2 regions of the Rothia sp. P7181 genome follow, and region 2 is predicted to be linked to the other one. Evidence: riboswitches for the same ligand, from Rfam matches in the RefSeq annotation. Region 2 holds a riboswitch; the other holds the start of a gene.
What was found. A riboswitch is a leader RNA that binds a small molecule or an ion and turns the genes downstream of it on or off. The one in region 2 is predicted to bind S-adenosylmethionine.
Positions count from the first base shown of each region.

Region 1 (4,704 bases), on a different contig from region 2:
AGCGGCACCAATAATTCCGCCGAAAGCCCAGTTGCTTTGAACAGAAGAATCATAGTTAAAACCGTCTTTGGCTGTAACTTTTCCGTTCTCTACAACAACAACTCCACCCACTAAAACGCGGTACGTTGGGGCATTAGAACGAAGCTCAGATAGCGCCTTATACGCAATAGCATCATCTTCAAAGCGGATAGTAAGGATATTTTCCATGATAGTACCTTTCGTAGATGTCCTACTATGCAAGATTCTAACCATACAAATAATAAGGAAACAATAGTGTGATGTTATTGAGTGAATACGTACCCTAAAATAACCACGAATTTTTTACCCAGTCTTATGAGCACGCCAAAACCTGAGCGATATCCCGCAACACCTCATCATTTTGCAAAGATGACGTATCTCCTAGAGGTTTCCCCTCATACAACTGAGACAACAAACGACGAGTAATCTTCCCTGAACGAGTCTTAGGAATCTCAGCAACCGCCACCACATCTTTAGGCTTTGCAATAGGTCCAATCTCAGAACGAATATGCAACTCTAACACCTCACGTAGCTCAGAAGAAGACAACGCCTTACCCTCATCACTAAGCGTCACAAAAGCTACTGCTTGATGCCCCGTCAACTCATCCTCAATAGGACAAACACCAGCCTCAACCACAGCCTCATGACGCACTAAAGCTGACTCAATTTCAATTGTCGAAAGACGATGACCCGAAATATTAATAACATCATCAATCCTGCCCAGAATATAAATATCCCCGTCCTCATCTTGCTTTGCGCCATCTCCAGCTAAAAACCAGCCACGCTCCCCATAATGTCTCCAATAAGAATCAAGATAACGCTGAGGATTTTTCCACACAGTACGAGCCATCGAAGGGCCCACTTTATCAACCACAATGAACCCTTGAGCCCCCGTCTGAACCGGCTCACCGTGCTCATCAACAACACGCACAGAAACCCCCGGAATAGCACGAGTAGCACAACCTGGTTTGACAGCTATACCTGGAGTGCCCTGCTCAAAAGTTCCCTCAGGCGCAAACTGAGGATCATGCGGGCGAGGAGAACAAATCGTTGAACCCGTCTCAGACTGCCACCACGTATCAATAAAGGAAGCACGACCAGAACCAATATGTTCACGTAACCAATACCAAGCTTGTGGATTAATCGACTCACCCACAGAACCCAAAAGACGAACCGACGAAAAATCATACTTTCCCGACTCTGGGCCATGCGGGAAAGCCCCCATCAACGAACGAATCAACGTTGGTGCCGTGTAATAGTTTGTGACACCATAGCGTTCAATCACTTCAAAATGCCGTTCAAAAGTAGGAGTATCAGGTGTACCTTCAAAAATTACTTGACTCACGCCATTGACTAACGGCCCATATATCTCATAAGTATGAGCTGTCACCCACGCCAAATCAGCTGTACACCAATGAACAGTATCAGCAACTTTCTGCACATCATTACAAGAGGACAACTCATCAGGACGAAGCACACCATCAGCATCAACAACATCAGGCAACAAATCATAAAGTAACGCATGAGAATACGCCGTCTGCGTCAAATACCCGCCCATAGTATGAACAAGACCCTTAGGTCGGCCCGTTGTCCCCGACGTATAAATAATAAATAACGGATCTTCAGCATCATGCAATGAATAATCATGCGTATCTGGAACACCCTCAATCAAATCGTGAAACCAAACATCTCGCCCCAAACACCACGGAACACTCTGTCTTTCCTGCTCGGTAGCTGAGGTACGGTTCACCACCACCACATGCTCAATATTATTCTCAGACGAACACGCCTCATCCGCTATCGACTTGACCGGAACAACCTTACCCCGACGATTCTGACCATCAGTTGTAATTAATACCTTGGCACCAGTATCCTCTACCCGAAACTTCAAAGCCTCCGCCGAAAAACCGCCAAAAACAAGAGAATGAATCGCCCCAATACGCGCACAGGCAAGAGCAAAAATAATAGTTTCAGGAATCACCGGCAAATAAACAACAACACGATCACCCTTAACCACACCCAAACGCTCTAAACCATGTGCCGCCTGAGCCACACGGCGTTGCAACTGAGCATAAGTGATAGCTTCACGATCACCAGGTTCACCCTCAAAGAAAAGCGCAACCTTATCGCCAAAACCTTGCTCTACATGCCTGTCCACACAGTTATAGGCAACGTTGAGCTGACCACCCTCAAACCACTTAATCGTTGGAACAGAAAATTCTTGAACACCATCTTCACGAACGTCTACTAAACGAGGAGGAATAAACTCATGCGTTTTATCCTCATCCCATAGCTTCCCCCAACTAAGACGTTCTCGCGCCTGCCTTGCCCAAAAATCAATACGTTCTTGATCCGAAACATCTGTCGGATTCTGCACCTGATTTCGAGGGTCTGAATAAGAAAAAGACGAATAATACGACATCGATACTCCCATCGTTTCTGGCATTAGCACCACCGCATAAGCGAGGTTGCTGCGACGTCTTAGAGCCAGGTCTCTCAGTCGCTCTGGATGGTTTAGACGAGTTCTACCGTAATACCTTCCGTACACATTCATCTAGACGTTACTTTCCATTGCCAGCAGATGAACACATCACGTTGCATAGAGTCATATTCCTTAGCGAACGTCACCCACCGCAATAAACACTGAAGCTCTTGGGTGCCAAGAAGAACTTTTTATAAGCTAAACCCAGCGATCACGAGTTCCAACGTCAAGCTCTGGCTTGTTGGACGGCAACCCTCTTCCCGTAGCGGGGTGCCCCAGATGAAGATCCGGCTCAAAATAATCACAACGGCAAATACGGCGCCTATGCGTCGGGCATATCAACACCGAAAAATATGGTTCTCAATATGCCACGCCTCATAGAGGAGTGCTCTCTCCTCTAAGAACGCAAAGGAAAAAACTTATGGCAACTCATACCGCCACGACAGAACAACCCACTACGACACCGTCTTCTTCTAAAAAACGTATCGTTGTCAACGCGTTTGATATGACCACAACAAGCCACCAAAGCTTCGGATTATGGCGTCATCCGCGCTCGCGAGCCGATGAATATAACACCATTAAATATTGGACAGATTTAGCTCAAGTATGCGAAAAAGGGCTTTTTGACGCGGTCTTTATCGCTGATGTGGTGGGCGTATACGACGTATATAAGGATTCTGTTGCACCCGTACTTCGTGATGGTGCACAGGTGCCGGTAGGTGATCCGTTCTTACAGATTTCGGCGATGGCAGCGGTCACGGAACATCTTGGTTTTGGAGTGACAGCTGCCGTGACCTATAACCAGCCTTATACTTTGGCTCGTTCTTATGCAACGTTAGATCATTTAACGGGTGGTCGTGTTGGTTTTAACGTGGTGACTTCTTATCTTCAATCTGCGGCAGAGAATCAGGGGCTTGCCGGTCAGATTGAGCATGATGAACGATACGAAATTGCTGACGAATTTCTCGACGTCTGTTATAAGTTGTGGGAAGGCTCTTGGGAAGACGGAGCGGTGCTACGTGACCGTCAGCGCGGAATTTTTGCAGATCCTGAGAAAATTCATCCTATTTTGCATCAAGGCAAGTATTTTCAAGTTCCTGGAATTTCTTTGACCGAGCCGTCTGTTCAGCGTACTCCCGTAATTTTTCAGGCTGGTGCGTCTTCTCGCGGTCAGGCTTTTTCTGGAAAACATGCCGAAGCGATTTTCATTTCTGCTTTACGTCCAGATTTGACCAGGCATGTGACCTCTCGTATCCGTGATGAGGCTGAGCGTTCCGGACGCCGCCGTGATGACGTGAAGATTCTTGCCATGCTTTCGGTGGTAGTTGATGAGACTGACGAGAAGGCACAGCAGAAGTATCAGGATTATGTGAAATATGTGGATATAGAGTCTTCTCAAGGAATTGTTGGTGGCTGGTCTGGTGTTGATCTTTCACTATTTGATGAGGACGAGATTCTTGAGTATGTCAAGACGGAGTCCATTCAATCCTTTTTGACGCCTTTTACTTTGCAGTCTCAGACGAAGAAGTGGACTCGTGCTGATATTGCTCGTCATTGCGCTATTGGTGGTATGGGCGATGTGATTATTGGTTCTGCTCAGACTGTTGCTGATGAGCTGGAACGCTGGATTGATGAGGGTGATTTAGACGGTATTAACCTTGCGTATCATGTTTCGCCTGGTTCTTTTGAGGATTTTGTGGAGTTTGCTGTTCCTGAGCTTCAAAAGCGGGGCCGGTATCGTACGGAGTATGAGGGGCATACATTGCGTGAGAATCTTTTTGGTGTGGGGCATACACGTGTGAATGAGCGTCATCCTGCGGCAGCATATCGTGGCGCTTTTGCTGGTGGTCCTAATGCTGCTGACACTCCTGCCCGTCAGTTTTTGAGCTTGGCTCAGAATCAGGCAGAGCGTTTATAAGAGTTTTTCTTCTGCTCATGATTCGCCGTGTGAGGGTTCTCTTTGGTGTAGGGGGTATATCAGAGAGAACCCTCATCTTTTAAAGGAGCGATGACCAGAGCCTACAGATATTTTCTACGACCTTGATACGGTTGGGGCGGGCAACCCATTCGTCGTATCGGAGGGTTTTGCATTGAGAGATGTATTCTTCAGAGATACTTTCTAACTCTTTAACCATTCCTGTATCAACGATGAAGGTGGATACTTCGAGGTTGAGTGCAAATGAGCGCGGATCCATGTTGGATGA
Region 1 is NZ_JBLXXZ010000013.1:52,556-57,259, reverse strand. Features, by position in the region: gene ACN08Z_RS07195 (hypothetical protein) at 1-207, opposite strand, end outside; gene ACN08Z_RS07190 (AMP-binding protein) at 332-2,440, opposite strand; SAM riboswitch class I at 2,446-2,534, opposite strand; SAM riboswitch class IV at 2,710-2,822, shown strand; gene ACN08Z_RS07185 (LLM class flavin-dependent oxidoreductase) at 2,922-4,418, shown strand; gene cls (cardiolipin synthase) at 4,498-4,704, opposite strand, start outside.
Region 1: another riboswitch for S-adenosylmethionine. It lies ahead of ACN08Z_RS07190 (AMP-binding protein); the one in region 2 lies ahead of ACN08Z_RS04585 (nuclease PIN).

Region 2 (4,704 bases):
AGGGATGATTGTCAGCGCTGTTTGGGGCATGACGTATATTGCTCGGGCACGTGCGTCCTCAGGCATGTATGTGACGTTCACATTCTTTATGGTGATTGCGTTAGTGCTCATGTTTAGCACCGCAATACAAATAATTTTTATGGACCAAACAAACCAGTTTGCAGATTGTACCCGTCATGCTCTGACTATTGTCCGGCAGGAGCAGTGTAAAGCTGATTTAGAAGATAATCTTTTAGGGTCCTTACTCAAATAAAGCCGATAGGGGCAGTTATACCGGGAGTTATAGGGGTACTGGTAGCAGTACTCATGGTGGTGGTTGTAGAGCGATTAGACTGGGACAAACAACCCCCACAATAAACTTCAAGATAAAACCTCAAGGTATTGTCTTCAAGCACATTTGATGATGCTCTAGATACATCCCATCAGCTCAATTATTTAAGTGAGGTTTTCTCACACCCTCAAAACGCCAAAAGCTCTGTGCCCCGAAAAGCGTTAAGAGTCATCAGACTGCGACGAAGAACGACGTCGAGTTTTTGGACGGCGTATGACTCGCCCATGTTTAAAGTGAGTGAGGGTTTTCCCTTCAGAAGAATCCTTATCTCCAGTTACCTGATCGGCTGCAGTATCATTTTTTTGTTTCGATACGTCATCTTCAGTTGACGAAGCCTCTGCCTGAGCCTCGAGGTTTTCCTCTTCGATATCAGAAAACAATCGTAAGTTTTGGGCTACGACAGATTCAAAATCAGCAGTTTTTTGCTCCTCCTTTTGAGCCACCTCAGATAGCGTCATATCCGATAACGGTTCATCAGAGTCTTCTAAGAGACGACGCACAGCCTCGGAAGAAGGCTTATTGGTTTCATCATGCTGTTCTTCAACTTCTGCGATAGCAGAATTCTGACGAGAGTTTCGACGTTGCGCTTTTTTCTGCTCGCGGGCAAGACGTTTACGACGACGGCGCTCTTCACGGTCATTCTTTAGATCAGAAAAACGCTCAAGCTCAGTAATAGCGCCACGATGGAATATAGGGGCCATCACCGATCCCATCATCACGCCACAAGCAATCCAACCGGCAGATAAAGCACCAAATAATAAAGCATCTGGCCCTAAATCAGTAAAACGTCCCATACCAAGAGAACCGCGCGATGCCCAACCGCATAACGCCAAAATGATGCCGGCAGGAATAGAAACAAAGATAGCTAAGGCAAAAGTTGATAGTGGCAAAGAAATCCAGCGGAAAGGAATTTTAAGAGAAAGCCACTCATCAAGATGGTCTTCGCCGGCACGGAAGAACCACCAGCCAGCAACAATACCGCACAGCACAGGAACCGCAATAGCAATATAGCTCCACGGCTCATTGACCGTTGGTAAGGCACCCAGAAGAGGGAAAGCGGGGAGCACACCAGTAGAGTGTTCAAAGAAGTTTACGGAGGTATGTTCTCCCAATGAGAAACCAGCTCCGACACTCCAAGACATCGCCCAAAAAACTACGTTAGGGATAACACCAAGCTGTAAAAAGGTCAAAGCAGTATCGCCGATAGCACCAGCATCAAGCAATTGATAAATTGTGACGACATCGCTCCAATGCCAGAGCAAAGACAAGCTCAGTAATAGCCCTCCACAGCCAATAAACGCAAGAACTGCCACGATTGATGCGCGAAGAACCGTCCAAACATAAGAACCCGCCCAACGTGAGTACTGGCTAAACTGAGCAACCCATTCTGCAGCGTTAACACCGATCATTCTCGCCAAAGAACGAGACTCGTACCAGCCACCAAGAATAAGCCCTGATAAAACGACCCAACACGGTACAAGTGCAGAAGCTACAGGGTACGCTACCGCAGCAGTATCTGTTGTCAAAAGGCTCAAGCCCCCAGCACAGGCACTATAAGTGATAGCTCCGGTTAATGTTGGTATCCAGAATTGTCCCTCACGAGATGCTTGAGCTAAGACTCGTCCTGAACGGAAACATAACCATAAGGGTATCAGCGTTAAACCCAACGGGATAAAGCTCATCGTCCCCTGAATATCGGGGGTGTCTCCATACGGGGCAGAGATGTTCAGATGAAGAGGAACCCCATGGATTAGAAGCCACATTTGGCTAACTAAAACTGCCATAGCGTAGAGGTCACGCTGTTCAAAACCGCCGGTAAACCATACGGCACCCAGTAGTAGCACTACAGCAAAGCAAGAGTAGAAGGCAGTACGAAAGAGTTCGACAACCCCCTGTAGCCAGAGGGGCATCGGTATCGAACGTTGTTGAGGTTTCATCACGTTGGTTTTCATCGTCTTTTATCTTGTCATGAACTCTATTGAACTCTGAAGTTCACACAGCTTTTCTCATCCAAATGAGACATAAACCAAGGATTTTCTTCACCGCGTGCACCCCACTGAACCATACCATGTATGCCGGTCAAGAGGCTAAGCTCATCACAGCCTACGTCTTAAGGTCACGTAAAAGACACAGTGTTTATAGTCCTCGCGCGGCGTTTTCATGCAACGGATTAACGGCAGGGACTCCCCAGCGACGATAAATATCTGCTTTAGAAGAAACTATTTCTAGCTGATGCACTTCAGCGGTAGCAGCCATGAGCCCTTCAAGTGCGGCGGTAGGCAATGGCGTATAAGGGCCTTCTGGTGAGGGGCGTTCTTCAGCACGAATTTGGCGACCGGCCCATGCCAAAGATACGTTCGTATCAACGTCGAGAACCTGCCCGCTAAAACGTTCGAGAAGTTCGTTAACCCACCTCTCTGTTTCAGGGTAGGGGTAAAGCCCTTTAAGTTCGCCTAGGCTAAGTGCTGATATGTACATCACCATATATGAGCGACGGCGAAGAAACGCAACGACCTGCGGATGTGGTGTGGCTTTGCGAATCTCTGCTAGTACATCAGAGTCTAGAAGTAGTCCTCTTATACTCATGCTGCTTGTAAGATACCGTATTCTTGGTTAGGGATACCGTGCGGATTAGGAGAGAGCAAAAAGTTAAGAAACTCAGAACGCTCATGGGAAATACGAGTGTAATCTTGAATGCTTACGGCAGCGTAACCGCCACGAGTTTGAGCAGAAGAAACAGGTTGAATATTGTGCTGAGGGCGAGCGGTGTTGTGCATGATACAACTGCGCTGAATGCGCTTTCCTTTCGAAGTGCTCTTGTCCGTACCAGCCTGCGTACTATGACGCGAATACGAACCGCTTCGTCATCCGAGCCACCCGTGAACATGGGGTTGGCGTTCAACTAAAGTCGGAGCTTATCAGTTGAAACTCTTGAAGCTGAATCCAGAATAACGCAACCACCACAAAAAACAAAGAGCTCAACCCAAAATATTTGAGAGATTTAGGCTACACCAGCTTTGGTGCAAGCTCATCCGGTAACCTAGAACATATATGCACCCTGCCAGCAGAGGATACAACCACCGTGAATGCACCATCAGCTTTCCCCAGAATCCCCGTCAGCGCAGCAAAAATTATCCAGCAAGTAGGACACCGCACCTACCTGCGCGGAAAACAATACATGCAAGAGGGCAAAGTCGCCCGATACTCCTACGACGCCCAAGCACACATCCTGACAGGAACAACCTACGGCGACGCAACAGACCCATACCTCAGCAAAATTGTCTTCCCCGCAGAACAGGTTGAAGGGTCCCTCGCTTTCTCCGCACGATGCACCTGCCCAGTACGCACCGACTGCAAACACTCCGTAGCCATCATGCTCACCGCCATCGAAAGAGCCGAAAAAGTTAGCAAAGCTCAAAGTTCCACTCAACGCGTCACAGACGGACTCAGCGAAGAACAGCTCAAACACCACGGAATCACTACTGCACAAGAGCTAGCAGAACAACAAAAAATGTCGACATGGCGCAGAACACTGTCACAAACACTGGCGCAGCATCACCGGATACCCTACGAAAATAACAGCAATACCATCGCCGCTCTCGACCTCAAAATGCACGTTAACTCCCGCTTCGCACTCGGTAGCGGTCAACACAAAACACCACGTATCACCCTACAAGCACGTCCACTCGTCCAAGGTAAAAACAACCGTTGGATTAAAGACGGCATCAACTGGGAACACTTCCAAAAAGATCACACCGGAAAGACAAGCAGCCACGCCCTCCGGCCCGAACACGAACGATGGTTGCGAGAGTTCTACTCCATCATCAGACCTTGGCAATCAGCGTACACTTCCCACCGCGATTGGGTAACACTTTCTACGGTTAACTCGTCCCTACTATGGAAAGTACTCAAAAAAGCAGAAAAAATAGCACTGCCCATCCTGTTAGAGGGAAAACCCATCACTACGGCGCACACCGAAGAAGCCACGCTAAAAGCAGAACTTCACAGCTACAAAGACGGTCTACGCATCACACCAACACTCACCACAGGAGAAAATGCCTTCCCCGCATACTACTGCCACCCAATAGGCCAGCCCCGCAACGGATTCATTGCCCTCGGGCACAAAGCACAAGAACATTACAAAGCCACAGCACAAGCTGAACATTGGGAAACAACCCTACCTAGCGCCATCAATCCAACACGTCTCAACGACCGATACGCCGCAGCCGACCTCATTTTCATTCCCCTGAAAGAAACACTCAACGGCGCAGCAGAAACCCTTATCCGAGAAGAACATATCGAAATCCCCTCACAAGATATCAATAGTTTCTATCAAGAGTTCTACCCATATCTCACACGCAATATCAGCTTCT
Region 2 is NZ_JBLXXZ010000006.1:102,579-107,282, forward strand. Features, by position in the region: gene ACN08Z_RS04570 (hypothetical protein) at 1-253, shown strand, start outside; gene ACN08Z_RS04575 (DUF6350 family protein) at 493-2,283, opposite strand; gene ACN08Z_RS04580 (plasmid stabilization protein) at 2,468-2,917, opposite strand; gene ACN08Z_RS04585 (nuclease PIN) at 2,914-3,108, opposite strand; SAM riboswitch class IV at 3,140-3,268, opposite strand; gene ACN08Z_RS04590 (SNF2-related protein) at 3,414-4,704, shown strand, end outside.